3 regions of the Agrobacterium sp. 16-2014-1-2a genome follow, and region 3 is predicted to be linked to each of the others. Evidence: predicted binding sites of a transcription regulator. Region 3 holds the regulator's gene; each other region holds the start of a gene.
The links. The regulator LexA, encoded in region 3, represses DNA repair genes until DNA is damaged. The targets are predictions, from matches to a motif close to TGTTCNNNNTGTGTTCNG.

Region 1 (5,421 bases), on a different contig from region 3:
CGGGTTCGGATGCAGGTGACAATGTCCTGCAACTGCCGGCGGCCCGGCTCATGGAAGAGGACATCATTGGTGACGACCGGCCGCACCTTGAACCGCGCCGCAAGATTGGAAATCTCATGCAGGCGCAACTGGTCGTTCTGCCGACGGCGCAGACAAAGCGACACATAGGCGCGATCACCAAACACCTCGGCCATCTTGCGCAGCTGGATCCCGCAGGTGTCATCCGGTAGGTCCGGCACAAGAATGCCGATCATGCCGTCATTGTATGCGACGACGTCGTCCCAGTGCAGGATACAGTTGTTCTTGCCGCCGCGCGACTTGCCGAGCGTGATGAGGCGGGTCAGCCGGGAATAGGCAGCCCGGTCGGTCGGGTAGACCAGCACCGACATGCCGTCGGCCAGATCAAGCCGGCAACCGACAACGAGGCGTAAGCCGGTGGCGCGCGATGCTTCAAGCGCCCGGACGATTCCGGCAAGCGAATTGCGATCGACAACGCCGAGGACTTCGATGCCGAGAGCCTTCGCGGTCTCGAACAGTTCCTGCGCCGAGCTTGCACCGCGCAAGAACGAAAAATGGGTCGTGACCTGCAGCTCGGCATAGCTCATGCGAAGATCCCGTGCACGAACCAGCGGTGACTTCCGGTTTCAGGATCGATGCCATCACCGGAGCGAAACACCCAGAGGCGCTCGCCGGCCTCGTCTTCGATGACGAAATAGTCCCGCACCGCCTCCATCTCCGCGTCGCGCTGCCACCACTCGCCAAAGATCCGCTCGGGCCCGTCGGCCCGCTTGACCTTCCGCCGCTTGCCGCGCCAGGTGATCGAAACCGGCGGGCGGTCCGGTAGCAAGGCGATTGCCTCGATCAGCTCCGGACGGGCCAGCAGCCGGACCGGCCGGCGCCAATGGCTGACCCAGGTAACCTCGACCGGATCGGCAGCAGGACTGATGCGCTGGACGGAGCGCTCTGGAACGTCGGAGGCAACCGGTGCCACCCGATAGACGCGCTGCCCGCGGTTGCCGTAGATATCGATCAGCGGCGTCACGTCCTTCACTTCCTCCTCGACCAGCGAGGAGGATTTCTGGCGCTCCTCCAGGGGCTCAGCCATCACCGCGACCAGAGTGAGCTTTTCGATCCCGAAGCCCGGCTCGATCTTCTCCGTCCGGTCGCGAAACAGCTTCGTCAGCCAGGCGACGTCGCGCACCGGCTTCACGGTGCCAGCGCGGATCGCCTGCCGTGTGCCATCGACCTTGTCGACGATCAGGTCGGCGCGCCGGACACCAAGGCCGCGCCTTTGCAGCTCCTCGATCAGTTGCACGACCAGCCGGCCGACATATTTGTTGATGGTTTCGGCAGCACCGATCGGTTCGGCGAAGGCGCGGCTCACCTCGATCAGCTCGGCGGTGCGGATCGGATCGATCGGTTCGCAGGCGCGGCCAAACATCTGGTCCAGCCGCCGGCCAATCTCGGGGCCGAAACGAAGGGTCAGCGGCGCGCGCGGCGTGTTGGCCAATTCGCCGACGGTCTGGAAGCCAAGCGTGCGCAGATCGCTGATGACTTTCCCGGGAAGGCGCAGCAACGATATCGGCAGCTTCTCGACGGCGCGGACGGTCTCACCTGAAGGCACTATGACCGTTTCGCGGCTGATGGCACGGGCGCAGGCGTGTGCTGCACCCCAGGTGTCGGCGATCGCGACCCGGGGAGTGAGTTTCCTTGCTAGGAACTGATTGGCGATCTTCGTCACCATCGGCAGCTCTCCGCCCTGCAAGTGATCGGCACCCTCTGTGTCCATGACGATCCCATCGATCCCATCGACCGCGACGATCGGGGAATAAAGCGTCAGCGCCCAGAGGGTGATGCGTTCGAGCGCTGCGGCATCCATAGCAGGATCCGCATCGACCAGCATCAGGCCGCGAAACAGCGCCTGTGCTTTCGCAGCCGGCATGCCGACATGAACGCCGGCTTGTCTGGCGGCTGCGTCGGCCGCCGATACCCAGCGTTTCGAGCCGCTCCTGGCGATCACCGCGATCGCCTGTTCAGGCGGAATGGATGGATCGGCGCGACGAATGCGATCCGTCGGCAGATCCGGAAGATAGATCGAGACAACCCTTGTCATCGCACGCCCTCACGAGAAACTCAGCACATTCACCCGCTTTCACGCGCATCAATTCCAGCAACCATTGGGCCCTCCCCACACCCGGCACTGGCAAATCCTCCGATGGCATCACGCTCACCCGCCACCGCGTGGTCGACGCCGTCGGCTGCCCGAAATCATTGGCCTCTGTCTGCCGCCTCCAACGACGCACAGCCAATGCCATTGTCCCCGTGCGCTCGGCCGCCAGCTGCAGGCGGCGCGAGCTGACCATCGGCAGGCGAACGAGTTCACCGACGACGGCGCCGAGCCCACCAAAGGACAGCCCCTCCTCCATATTGGCGAGCACGTCTTCCTCCTTGTCGGACTCGACGAAGATTATCCGGTCGTGATGCAGTCCGACCTGCGCAAGCGCGGGGAAAAACAGATCTGGTCGCGTCAGACACCACACGATCGGCCCCTTCGTCCGTGCCGCTATGCCGGCTGCAAAAAGAGCAGCGGCCGCACCATCGACGGTGCCCGATCCACCACCGGCAAATTCGTGAAGCGCGCCATGAGCAAGGCCGCCGCCAGGCAGAACCCCATCCATCTCCGGCACGCCAAATGGCAACCAACCGGCTTTTTTCGCCGTGCTGGTTTCGAGCAATGCAATACGCTCCCGCAGATCGCAGATTACCCTTTCGCGGGCAGCAGTCATTGTTCACGGCTCCCTTCAAGGTCGTGTTGGCAGGGCGACTTCATGTCGTGCAAATGTCAATGTTCTGTTTTTGTTCCCATATGAGAAAGGAGTCAAGGCGGCAAAAACGTACGAGTATTGTTCCGAACATTAGAAGTTCGAGATTCTTCATGAGAATCAGGTGAATAGCTGCGACCAAGAAATTTCGCTGGCTTCTGCAGTCTTATCTCCTGATCGGTGAATAGCGGGGACAATATAGGGATAGTCACAGTATTATTAAGGTTTTTCTGATGAACTGGCCGGATGACGAGGCCTCCGAGATCAAAACCCCTCCTTCGCGACACCGAGCCGCCGATCCGCTCAAAGCCGCGCAGGAAGCGTAATCCAGCTCAACCACAGCTCCTCTTCGATCCCATACCTGATCGCGTCGAGCCGGCGCTGGCCCTATTGAAGGCTAAGCCTCCCACCGGAAACGAATGGAGTTGGGAGCTGAAATGGGATGGCTATCGCCTTGCGGTCCATATCGAGCCCCAGCGGATCCGGATCCTTACTCGCGGCGGCCACGACTGGACACATCGGTTTCCGGCCATAGAGCAGGCCGCCCGAGCGCTGGGGCCGGCGACGATGATTATCGATGGGGAAGCCGTCGTGCTCGACGATGAGGGGCGGCCGGATTTCGGGCTGCTGCAGCAATCGCTGGGTGCATTCGGCAAACAAGCTGGCAGGCGCGCCTCCCACGCCGTTCTTTACGCTTTCGATCTTGTTTATCTGGATGGGCACGATCTGCGCGGTGTTGAATACCGTTCGCGCCGACACCTTCTCGAGGACACGATAAACGGCCCAACGAATGAAGCCAGCGCCATTCGGATATCAGAAACATTCGATGCCGAGCCAGCTGTCCTGCTTGAGCATGTCTGCCGCCTCGGCCTGGAAGGCATCGTCGGCAAGCGCCTCGATCAGCCCTATCGTTCGGGCCGGACCGGGGATTGGGTAAAAGTCAAATGCATCCAGAGCGAGGCTTTCTTCATCGTCGGCTATGAGAGGTCCGCATCGTACCCAGCCGGCTTCGGCTCGTTAGCGCTCGCCGCCTACCGCGATGGCGATCTCGTCCACGTCGGAAGCGTCGGCACGGGCTTCAAGGGAGCCGAGATCATCCGGTTGCGGAAGATACTGGACACGCTGCGATGGAAGCGAAAGCAGCCGCCCCTGCCCCATTCCGGAACTGCCGACATTGTCTGGGTCCAGCCTACCCTGATCGCCGAGATCGAGTTTCGCGCCTGGACATCGGACGGGAAACTCCGTCATCCGTCGTACAAGGGCCTGCGGGAACGGCAAGACAATGCCGACGTTTACCAGCTCGACTAGCGAAACAAGCGACATGCGCTAGAGTAGCCGTATTTGGTCGAGCGGAGGGGGTCGCATGTGTAATCTCTATCGGATGGAGGACAAGGACTGGGTTTCAAAATGGGCTCAGGACGCCGAGAGCCTCATCAACCTCATGCCAGCCTATCAAATGAACCCCGATCAGATGGGACCGATTGTCCGCAACACCGCTGATGGGAGGAAACAATTGGCACATGCGCGATGGGGTCTTCCCTCGCCGCGGTTCACCTTGGAAAAGGCCGCCAAAGCCAAGGCCGAAAAACTGAAAGCCAAAGGGAAGCCCGCCGATCTTGAAGAGCTCATCCGCATGGAGGCGGACCGCGGCACGACCAACGTCCGCAAGCTCACCTTCCCACACTGGAAACGATGGTTTGGTGTTGAGCACCGATGCCTCGTCCCGGTCACCAGCTTCGCCGAACCCGATCCCGCCAGCCAGCAATCCGGGGGGAACGTGCCGAACGCCTGGTTTGCACGGGACGAGGAAAAGTCGCTGATGTTCTTCGCCGGCATCCATGTCCCGCAATGGCAGAGCGTCCGCAAGGTGAAGGATGGGCCGACGACCGACGACCTCTATGGGTTTTTGACCACTGATCCCAACAATCTCGTGAAGCCTATCCATGAGAAGGCGATGCCTGTTCTTCTCCTGACCGAAGAGGAGACCGAGGTGTGGATGCAGGCGCCATGGGACGAAGCCAAAGATCTGGCACGGCCTTTGCCAGATGATGCGTTGATCATTTCGTCGCGCGAACCATACGGATCTTCGATCGTCTCGAAATCGGGCGACCCACTAGAGCACAAACTGCTGCTTTAGCTGGGCCGACCCATCGCTGAAGCAGACGGGGTGCCCTCGCAAGCACAAGAGCGGCTGAAGCGAAATTTTACACCCGCCGCCACGACTCTCAAACGCACCCGCGAAAGGCTGTCTGGCAGTACGTATCCGTCCGGTTCTCACACGTCGGACGTAGCGTTGTGACTGAGCGCCAATATCTTCTGTATTCCGCCGATTGGATTGGCCTGGTGGATGACCAGCATGACCGGATCGGTACCGACTTCGATCCGGTCGTGACCTCACTCCGACTTCTGACACACGGCCTCGACGTTGACCCCGTCCGGATCGATCACGAACGCCGCATAATAGGCTGGATGATAGTGGGGCCTGATGCCGGGCGCACCATTGTCACGGCCGCCTTGCGCCATCACCGCCGCGTAAAAGGCATCGACCGTTGCTCTACTTTCGGCTTCGAACGCGATGTGGATGCCCGTCCCGCGCGGA
Region 2 (5,421 bases), 1.0 Mb from region 3:
CCTGCCGCATCAGCCGCGCGCCTGTCAGCATCAGGCTGTCGTGCAATTCACCTGCCGTGGTATTCTCACCGATCGTGACCTTGGCGGTCAGCGCCACCGGGCCGGTATCCAGCCCCTTTTCCATTTTCATGACCATCATGCCCGTCTCGGCATCGCCAGCCATGATCGCCCGCTGAATGGGAGCAGCGCCGCGCCAGCGCGGCAGCAACGAGGCGTGGCCGTTATAGCAGCCAAGACGCGTACCGCTCAGGATCGCCTCGGGCAATAGCAGCCCATAGGCAACGACAACAGCGACGTCCGCATCGAATTCCCTGAATTGCTGCCGGTCTTCCTCGGCCTTGAAATTGACCGGCGTCAGCACGGGCAGACCCAGCAGTTCGGCCGCCTGATGCACCGGCGATTTCTGCAGATCGAGGCCACGGCGACCGCCTGGACGCGGCGGCTGCGTATAAACGGCAACGACCTCGTGACCAGCGTCCACCAATGCACGCAGCGTGGGAACGGAAAAATCCGGCGTGCCCATGAAAATGATGCGAAGAGCCATATCGCCCCCTGCCCTCTATGCCGGTCCGTCTACATATTTAAGACGAATCAGACCTTAGCGCGGGCTGCTTTGGTGAATTTCTTGATGACCATTTCTCGCTTCAGCCGCGAAATATGGTCGATGAACAGAATGCCGTTCAGGTGGTCGATCTCATGCTGCAGACACGTCGCCAGAAGTCCGTCCGCATCGACCGTCTGCTGCTTGCCGTCACGATCGACATATCGCACTGTCAGGGATGCGGGACGCTCTACCTCGGCATAATAATCGGGAATGGAGAGACACCCTTCCTCATAGGCCGACACGTCGTCCGACACTTTGAGGATTTCCGGATTGATGAAGACGACCGGCTTTTTCTCCTCGTCCTCGCGCGAAACGTCGATCACCAGCATGCGGCGCGGCACGCCCACCTGAATGGCGGCAAGGCCGATACCCGGCGCATCATACATGGTTTCAAGCATATCGTCGGCAAGGCGCAACACTTCGGCATCCACCTGTTCGATGGGCCTTGATTGCTGGCGCAGCACGGGATCGGGCAAAATGATAAGCGGTTTGATAGTCATGGCTTCCCATAACGTATCTCTTGCGCGGAGGAAATAAAAAATACGCGGTCGAAATGGGACCTTCGGCTGGTTTTGCCCGACTCAATTCCGCCGCATGAATGTTCTTGTTTTGATCTTACGAATCACTGGAAATCTGGTAGATTTAGCCATGAGTATCGATTTCTCTTTTCTCCTCGATCCCGCCTTGCGGGCCGGCTCCGTCGACATCAGCTTCGGCGGGCTTCTTGCGGCTCTCGTTTTCGGCCTTTCCGCTTTCTGGATGGTCACGAAAAGTCGTGGGAAAAAAGCGGAAGCCGATGGTGAAATTTCCGATCTGTTGAAGACCCAGTCGGAACTGCACGGCCGGATCGCGGCGATGGCCGAGACGCTCGGCACGCGCCAGAGCGAGATGGGCCAGACGATCAACCAGCGCCTCGACGGCATGTCGCAGCGGCTGGGCGAGACGCTGACCGAGCAGACCCGGTCGACACACGAGAATCTAAGCCGCCTGCAGGAGCGGCTTGCGGTTATCGATGCCGCCCAGGGTAATATTCAGGATCTGGCAAAGGACGTGGTCGGGCTTCAGGCGATCCTCTCCAACAAGCAGACGCGCGGCGCTTTCGGGCAGGCGCGGATGGAAGCGCTGATCGCCGATGCGCTTCCCGCCGGGGCCTTTCAGCTTCAGCCCACGCTTTCGAATGGCTACCGACCAGACTGCATCATCAGGATGCCGAACAACGCCCCGTCCCTCGTCATCGACGCCAAGTTTCCGCTGGAGGCGTGGAATGCGCTGAAGGCGGATGAAACGCCCGAGGGCAAACGGGCTGCGACCCAGCAGTTCCGCCGCGATATGGAAGTGCATATTCGCGACGTGGCTGAGAAATATCTGATACGCGGCGAAACGCAGGATACGGCCTTCATCTTCGTGCCGTCGGAATCGATCTTCGCCGATATTCACCAGCATTTCGAATATCTCGTGCAGCGTGCCCATCGCGCCCGTGTCGTCATTGTCTCGCCATCGCTTTTGATGCTGTCGGTGCAGGTTATCCAGTCGGTGCTGAAGGACCAGCGCATGCGCGAGCAGGCGCACCTCATTCAGGGTGAAGTCGCGCTTCTCATGGATGACGTGCGGCGGCTGGACGACCGGACGCGCAAGCTGCAGGCCCATTTCGGGCTGGCGCAGAAAGATGTCGACATGATGCTAATTTCCTCCGACAAGGTGCTGGCGCGTGGCCAGAAGATCGAGGGCCTCGATTTTTCGCCGACGGAAAAGGAGACCTCCCATAGCGAAATCGAGCAGGCGCGACGCTTTGCAGAGAACAGGGCAGGAACGGCCAAGTTGCGGGTGGTTGACGACGAGTGATCCCCTCGGGCAAAGTCACCGCCTTGCTTTGAATTTCATACGGACATGCCCTGATGATTACTGTTTTCGGCTCCATCAACATGGATCTCGTCGCCACCGCCAAACGCCTGCCCAAACCCGGTGAAACCGTGACGGGAGAGACCTTTTCCACGGCGGCCGGCGGAAAGGGAGCCAATCAGGCGCTTGCCGCACGGCGCGCAGGTGCAACGGTCAAAATGGCGGGCGCTACGGGTGATGACACCTTTGCCGCGCCAGCGCTGACATTGCTGCGCGATGCCGGCACCGATCTGTCGCTCGTCAAGACCGCGCCCGGCCCCACGGGAACCGCCGTAATCCTGATCGGTGAAGGCGGGGAGAACATGATCTCGGTCATTCCCGCCGCTAATGGCGAAGTTTCCGCATCCGACGCCGCAAAAGCCGTGGCGGAGATGGCAGCGGGCGATATTCTGATGCTTCAGTTCGAGGTGCCGGCACCCTCAATCGAAGCAGCACTGACGGCCGCGAAGGCTAAACGCATCACCACTATCATCAATACCGCGCCGCTGACCGCGGACGGGCCGCGCCTCGCCAGCCTTGCCGAAATCGTCATCGCCAATGAAACCGAGTTCGAACTGCTGATCGACAAAAACGGACTTTCAGCCTCCGAACGGGAAAATGAACTCAAATCCCTGCATGAGCAGACCGGCCAGACATTGATCGTGACGCTTGGTGCTGATGGCGTGATCGCCATTCGCAACGGCAAGGTCTTCAAGGCGTCCGGTCTCAAGATCGAGCCGGTCGATACTGTTGGCGCTGGCGATACATTCTGCGGTTATCTCGCCGCCAGCCTCGATCAGGGTATGGATTTCGAAAAGGCGCTGAAGCGCGCCGCCGTCGCAGGCTCGCTCGCCTGCACCCGCGCCGGCGCCCAGCCTTCCATTCCGGTTGCTGCCGAAGTGGACGCGAATATCTGACGGTTCGAGCTGTTAAATGCGAATGAAAGTGAGATAGGCCGAGCTGCGGCCTTCTCTTTTCGCCTTGTTCTCATAACGCGTGCCCGGCCAGTTGGCATAGGGGGTGTGCCAGTCCTCGGCACTTGCCGCCGTCCACTCGAAACCGCCGTGGCGGGCGCAATGCTGTAGCGTCCAGTTGACGTAGGTATCGATATCGGAAGCAAAGCAGAACTTGCCACCGGGTTTCAGGACGCGATGGAAACGGGCAAGATTGACGTCGGAAACGAAACGGCGCTTCCAGTGCTTCTTCTTCGGCCAGGGATCGGGATAGAGTAGATCGATGTGATCGATCGACCCATCCGGCAGCCAATCCAGCAATTGCGTCGCGTCATCATCGTAAAGGCGGATATTCATCAACTCGCCTTCACGCACGCTTGCCAGCAGCTTTGCCATGGAATTGACGAAGGGCTCGACGCCGATAAAGCCGGTCTCAGGATTTTCAACCGCGCGGTGGGCAAGGTGCTCGCCGCCGCCGAAACCGATTTCCAGACGGACCGATTTCACATCCGCCGGAAAGAGAGCGACGAGATTTTTCGGAGGCGCGCTTTCCAGATCGATTTTCAGCAAAGGCAGCAGGTTTTCGATCGTATCGATCTGCTGATTGCGCAGGGGCTTGCCCTTGCGTCTGCCAAAAAACGCTTCCGTTGCGCGCGAACGCCGCTCTTCCGTCATGTCATACTCTCAAGAACAAATAGACTAAACCCGCACAGGGCCACTTGAATGGCACTATGCGGGTTACAAATGGTGCAACCGGTATCTCTCAATCCCCGTCGAATGACAAGGCTTAGAACAAGTCCCCGCATTTTCCGAACGTAAAATCGCTACGCAATTTTACTGGAAATGCTTCAAGCGCTCAAAGCTTCCTTGAGCGGCTTCACCAGATCGAGCTTCTCCCAGGAGAAGGAACCGTCACGGCCCGCCTTGCGACCGAAATGGCCGTAGGAGGACGTCTTAGCATAGATCGGCTTGTTGAGATCGAGATGACGGCGAATGCCCGACGGCGAGAGATCCATGACCTTGCGGATGGCGCCTTCGACCTGATCTTCGCTGACCTTGCCGGTACCGTGCAGATCGACATAAATCGACAGAGGCTGGGCGATGCCGATCGCGTAGGAAATCTGAATGGTGCAGCGCTCGGCCAGACCGGCAGCCACCACGTTCTTGGCCAGATAGCGGGCAGCATAGGCCGCGGAACGGTCAACCTTGGTCGTGTCCTTGCCGGAGAATGCACCGCCGCCATGGGGGGCAGCACCGCCATAGGTGTCCACGATGATTTTGCGGCCGGTCAGACCCGCATCGCCATCCGGACCACCGATAACGAATTTGCCCGTCGGGTTAATATACCACTGGCAATCATCGGCGATCTTCAGGTCACCCAGCGCTTCGCGGATATAAGGTTCGACAACTTCGCGAACCTTCTTCGAATCCCAGCTGGCATCGAGATGCTGCGTGGACAAAACGATGGATACGGCTTCCGAAGCCTTGCCGTCGACGTAACGAACCGTCACCTGGCTCTTGGCGTCGGGACCGAGTTTCGCAGCTTCGCCTTCGCCGCTTTTACGGGCGGTCGCGAGCAGCTGCAGAATACGGTGGGAATAATAGATCGGAGCCGGCATCAGGTCCGGCGTTTCCTTGCAGGCGTAACCGAACATGATGCCCTGGTCGCCAGCACCCTCGTCGCCCTGCTTGTCGGAGGCGTTGTCCACGCCCTGCGCGATATCCGCCGACTGCGGATGCAGGAGAACGTCGATCTTCGCCGTCTTCCAGTGGAAACCATCCTGCTCGTAGCCGATGTCGCGGATCGCCTTGCGGGCAGCCGACTTGAACTTCGAGGGATTGATAACCGGGTGGCCGGCAGCATCCTTGAGAACCTTGCCGTCCTTGTCCTTTTTCAGCAGGGTATCGGGAACCCGAACCTCACCGGCGATAATGACGCGGTTCGTCGTCGCAAGCGTTTCGCATGCGATGCGCACGGTCCAGGGG
Region 3 (5,421 bases):
GCGGCAGCAACGAGAAGATCGGTCTGGCGGCTGAGGAACGCCGGAATCTGCAGCACGTCCACTACCTCGGAAACGATGGCGCATTGCTCTTCCGTGTGGATGTCGGTCAGAAGAGGAAAACCGAATTCCTTTTTGAGATCGGCAAAAACCTGCATCGCGTTATCCAGGCCGATGCCGCGTTTTCCGGAAAGCGAAGTGCGGTTCGCCTTGTCGAAAGAAGACTTGTAGACAAGCCCTACTCCCAGCTTGTCGCAAAGCTCCTTCAGGACGCCAGCGATCATGAAGGCATGTTCGCGGCTTTCCATCTGGCAGGGACCGGCAATCAGCGAAAACCGCTCGGTATTCGAGAAGGAAACCTTGCTGGCGCCGTCGCCGGCAGTGACTTTAAGATTGTTCGTAACGCTCATCATTTTTCCTCGAAGGCGAAGGCAACACCCTGACCGGGTGCTGCGGGCACCACCAGACGGCCGTCCGCTTTTGCGCAGGACACGCCATTAGCAGCAAGCACCGCCTCTGTCACGGCAAGATCGTGTGACGAAAAGACGATGCCCGCGCCGCGCAATCCGCATTCGTTGCCATCCTGAGCATTCAGGGTCTGCCCGCCGAAAGGCGGTTTTCCGGTCAATCTGATGCTGGCATTGCCGGTCGCGAAAACCATATCACCGCCCGGAGACCTTTTGCCTTCACAGCCAAACACTGTCTCGATCAGGCCCGCCACCTTCATATTGCCGCCGGAAAACAGGACGATTTCACTCAGGCCGGTGACACCATTGGCGTGGCGCTCCAGCATGGTGCGATCGCCCGGAAGGGCTTGAAGCCGTTGACAACTGAACAAAAAGAAATCCGCGGCCGCCCCGCTTGCAGCAAAAGCCAGCCGGAACGCCGCCTCGCCTTGCGAGCCATCCGGCATACGAACAGGCCGCGAAAACTCGAACACATCGCCCGCCGAAAGGCCGGCTGCCCGAAACCGCTCATGGTCAACCAAGGCGTCTTCAGTCCTGGCGACAAGAGCCGAAAAACCCTCCTGCCCGTCCCGTTGCCGGAAGGCCACATCCCTGCCGGTGAACACATCACCCCTCTCTATTGACGCATTATATTTAGCCGAATCAGCAATTGCGAGCGGCTCCAGATAGGTGCCATCGGCGAAAAATACGCAGGCATTTTGGGTGCCGAAAGGATGCAGAGCCTCCGGCGCAACCGTAAAGCCAAGACTGACGAGGCGCTTCACGGCGACGCCTATGACTTCCACGGGCAAAACGAGATGGTCAACGCTATAGGGTTTCGTCATGAAAATGTATCCTGCTGGCCTTCCGCCCGGAGCATGTCGGGACGGTTTTGACCGCACAAAAGCACAATTGCGTGCTATGAGGCAAATCATCACAGCAACAGATGGCACCTTCACGAAATTTTAGGGGATTGCAGAACACATATGGAACATATAGTGTTCGTTCTGTATTTGTTTCGCGACTTCCACTACGATTCTAAAGGGTGTTTTCCTCATGCTCACGCGCAAACAGCAGGAATTGCTTCTCTTCATTCATGAACGAATGAAAGAGTCCGGCGTGCCGCCCTCCTTCGATGAAATGAAGGACGCACTCGATCTTGCTTCGAAATCCGGCATCCACCGCCTGATAACCGCTCTCGAAGAGCGCGGGTTCATTCGTCGGCTACCAAATAGAGCTCGGGCGCTGGAAGTCATCAAGCTGCCCGAGGCTTATACGCCGGGTGCAAGGCCGCAGCGCGGCTTTTCGCCAAGCGTTATCGAAGGCAGCCTTGGCAAGCCCAAAACGCCGGAACCGGCCCCTGCCCCCAAGACGCCGGCCAACGATCTGGGCGGGGCTGTCACCGTGCCGGTCATGGGCCGCATCGCTGCGGGCGTGCCAATTTCCGCCATCCAGAACAACACCCATGATGTGGCAGTGCCAGTAGACATGCTTGGCACGGGCGAACATTACGCGCTTGAGGTCAAGGGTGATTCGATGATCGAGGCCGGCATTTTCGACGGCGACACAGTCATCATCCGCAACGGCAACACCGCCAATCCCGGGGACATCGTTGTGGCTCTGGTGGATGACGAGGAAGCCACGCTGAAGCGCTTCCGCCGCAAGGGAGCCTCCATTGCGCTCGAGGCGGCAAACCCAGCCTATGAGACCCGTATCTTCGGGCCCGACCGGGTTAAAATTCAGGGCAAACTGGTGGGGCTGATCCGCCGCTACCATTGATCTTATCGAACCGAACGTATTCACTTTATAATAGGCGTCATCGTGAAGATGGCGCCTATATTGGGTTTGGCTTTTTCCAAACGTGGCGGGCTTTTGCGGGTGCACGAGGATATGCGCCATCCAGCCTATGCGCGTTGCCCTTTCTAAACTGAGTTCCTGCTCCATAAAGATGCTTCGGTTTCGCTACAGGCGTGGTGGCGAATGGGCTGCTCGCTGTAATTGTCGAAGCGATCCCATCCGCTGTTTTTTAGCGACGTTGTTCTGTCGTGTTGCACAGTCAGTTTTAGTCGTCACCAAAGGGTGACTTATCGCAAGGCGCGCTCTCAGCGGCCCCACATCACCATTCATCAACGGCGTTTATGGGAGCCATGGATAATTTTCGATATTCCGTGAACGCTTGGCAGGTGTAGAAATACGCGTCATATCCGGGAGATACGCCATGTACGATCTTTATATAGCCAACAAGAACTATTCTTCATGGTCGCTGCGGCCGTGGGTATTGATGCGCACGCTCGGTATCGCCTTCGATGAAAAGCTCATTCCGTTCGGCGAAGGCGTCTCTTTCTCCTCCTTTTCGCCGACGGGCAAGGTGCCCTGCCTGGTCGACGAGGGTATGACGGTTTGGGAAACGCTTTCGATCGTCGAATATCTTGCCGAAAGACACCAGGGTGTCTGGGCAAGCGACAAGCATGCGAGGGCCTGGTCGCGTTCGGCCGCAAGTGAGATGCATGCCGGCTTTTCCTCGCTGCGCAATCTCTATCCCATGTCGGTGGGCATTCGGGTCAAACCCAGGGGCGGCGATGCCGGACTTAAGGCCGATATAAAGCGGATCGATGCGTTGTGGAGCGAGGGTCTTACAAAATTCGGCGGGCCATATCTTGCCGGTCAAAAGTTCACGGCGGTCGATGCTTTCTTCTGCCCGGTTGCATTCCGTTTCCAGACCTATGGCAGCGCGGATCTTTCGCCAGCAGCGAAAGCCTATTGCGACCTGCTGCTCGCCCTGCCTGCCATGCAAGAATGGTACGAGGCCGGTTTGAAGGAGAGCTGGCGCGACGCTGGTCATGAAGAGGAAGTTGGCGGGATCGGCGAATTGACTGAAGATTTGCGCGCCAAGGCCCGATGATCCATGCTGGCGGCAGTCATTGCGACGCCGCCAGCAGCCGGATGATGGGCTGCGGCAGATCACGGTCGAAACGTCCGCTTTTCCAGTCGTAATAACGGTGCTGGCTCCAGGGCCTGTCCGTTCCGGCGATTGCGGCGCGCAGCCCGCTCACCACACCCTCCTCCCTCTTGTCAGCAAAATCTATTTCCACAGAACCGAGACGCCGCAAGATGTCACGGCTGAGCAGGAGTGCACCCGAGCGGCACTGCGAAAAAGAGGTTCTGCGGGAAACAACGACGATATCGGCAATATCGCAGGCTTTTCCGGCGAAGCGGCCATCTTTCAGAACGACGACCCACTCTCCGCTTGCGGCGCTCGCTACGCACCATATGTCTTTCCTGCAGGTGAAGACGCCAGCTTTGGCGCCTTTGAGCGCCGCCGTCATCTCGCGTACCACCACAGCCATGTCTTCCGGCGACAGTTTCGATCTCGAGTCAGAACCAGCATTATTTGCCATGCTCTCACCATTTATAAAATCTGGCGGCACGGTTTTTTCCGGCAGCAGCAGCGCCCTTTGCCACTGTCCGTAAACGAAGCCCTGCGGACGGGCTTTTGTGGTTGAGACCTTGCCGTCCTCCAGGAGTGCTACCAAGTCGCCGTCCTCGTGAATCAATAGATCCGGCAGATCACGATAGGCCGTAACTGCCGACACGCCGAAGGCGAAGAGCAGAAACGGGATGCCAAGAAGCGCAAGCTTGCTTCGCAGCAATGTCAGCAGCAGGAAACCCACCGAAGCCAAACCGATAAACCATCCATGCGGACGCCCCGTCGCTGCGCTGCCGCCCCAGGAGGCCACCTCGTTTGCAACCTCGATGACGAGTGCCATGCCATAACCCATGATCTTCAGGAACGGCGCATCGAGCCCGAAGGGCAGCAGCAGCATGGCGATAAGAGCGAATGGCATGACGATCAGTGACATGAGCGGCATTGCAGCCAGATTGGCGAACAGTCCATAGGTGGTGACACGGTGAAAATGTTCGGCCGAATAGATCGCCGTCGAAAGGCCCCCGATCAACGACGTCGTGATAACGCCGCCAATGACCGCGCCCATCATTTCCGCCACCTTCAGCCATGCGGGCTTGCGCCCGATGAACAGCCGTTCGCGGTCCGTGCGCCAACGGCTCCAGAAGGCATAGGCGGAAACAAGCGCTATGGTGGCCGCAAATGACATCTGAAAACTGGGACCCATGATTTCCGAGGGCGAGAAAGCCAGAATGATCAGGGCGGAAATGGCAACGTTTCTGAGGCTGAGTGATGGCTGATCGAAAAGGACCGCAATCAGCATCACAGACATCATCAGCCAGGCGCGCTCGGCGGAAACGGCGAAACCGGAAATCAGATAATAGGCGAGCGTCATCAGCAGTGCCGCGAAAGCCGCGATCTTCTTGACCGGCCAGCGCTGCGCAAAGGCGGGAAACAGGCTGAAAGCCAGTCTCAAGCCAACAAAGAATATGCCGGAGGCCAGTGCCATGTTGAGCCCGGATATGGCAACGATATGGGCAAGGCCGGAGAGCCGCAACGCCTCCATCGTCTCCGCCGATATAGCCTGTCTCTCATCGGTGATGATGGAGGCGGCGAAGGCTCCGGCATCACCGCCGATGGTGGTGCGGATGCGTTCGGCAATTGCGCTGCGAAGGCCGTAAAGCCGCATATCGGCCCATTCCAACCAACCCTTGTCAGGCCTTGCGTCACCAACGGGTGATACAAGCGCATCCGGTGATTTATAAAAGAAACCGGTCGCGCCTATGCCTTTGAAATAGGACGTGAAGGCGAAGTCGTTCAGTCCCGGCAAGGCCGGGCCGGATGGCGGCGAGAGGCGGACCTTGCCGCGAAGGGTTGCGCCGAGTGCGATCGGCTCGCCTCCGCCACGCGAAAGCACCGATATCCTCTGCGGCGGACGCGACAATGTCGGGTCCGCTGTTGCGGTCAGATCGACGACATATCGCCAGTAGCCGCGTGCATCGACCTCCCGGCGCGCCACGGTGCCGGTGATGGTGGTGGTGACGGGGGTATCCAGCACCACGGTCCCTGCCCGTC

Region 1: a site for LexA is predicted at 2,847-2,864, ahead of ACQZ45_RS23755 (ImuA family protein). Genes of this name have one in related genera too.
Region 2: a site for LexA is predicted at 1,204-1,221, ahead of ACQZ45_RS07410 (DNA recombination protein RmuC). Genes of this name have one in related genera too.

The regions. Positions count from the first base shown of each region.
Region 1 covers NZ_JBNWBX010000010.1:184,774-190,194, reverse strand. The annotation lists gene ACQZ45_RS23765 (error-prone DNA polymerase) at 1-605, opposite strand, end outside; gene ACQZ45_RS23760 (Y-family DNA polymerase) at 602-2,113, opposite strand; gene ACQZ45_RS23755 (ImuA family protein) at 2,034-2,786, opposite strand; gene ligD (non-homologous end-joining DNA ligase) at 3,069-4,130, shown strand; gene ACQZ45_RS23745 (SOS response-associated peptidase family protein) at 4,186-4,959, shown strand; gene ACQZ45_RS23740 (VOC family protein) at 5,217-5,421, opposite strand, start outside.
Region 2 covers NZ_JBNWBX010000001.1:1,483,694-1,489,114, forward strand. The annotation lists gene fmt (methionyl-tRNA formyltransferase) at 1-544, opposite strand, end outside; gene def (peptide deformylase) at 592-1,104, opposite strand; gene ACQZ45_RS07410 (DNA recombination protein RmuC) at 1,253-2,446, shown strand; gene ACQZ45_RS07415 (ribokinase) at 2,500-3,399, shown strand; gene trmB (tRNA (guanosine(46)-N7)-methyltransferase TrmB) at 3,412-4,110, opposite strand; gene metK (methionine adenosyltransferase) at 4,284-5,421, opposite strand, start outside.
Region 3 covers NZ_JBNWBX010000001.1:438,337-443,757, forward strand. The annotation lists gene kdsA (3-deoxy-8-phosphooctulonate synthase) at 1-407, opposite strand, end outside; gene ACQZ45_RS02185 (VOC family protein) at 407-1,288, opposite strand; gene lexA (transcriptional repressor LexA) at 1,500-2,222, shown strand; gene ACQZ45_RS02195 (glutathione S-transferase family protein) at 2,662-3,345, shown strand; gene ACQZ45_RS02200 (ComEC/Rec2 family competence protein) at 3,362-5,421, opposite strand, start outside.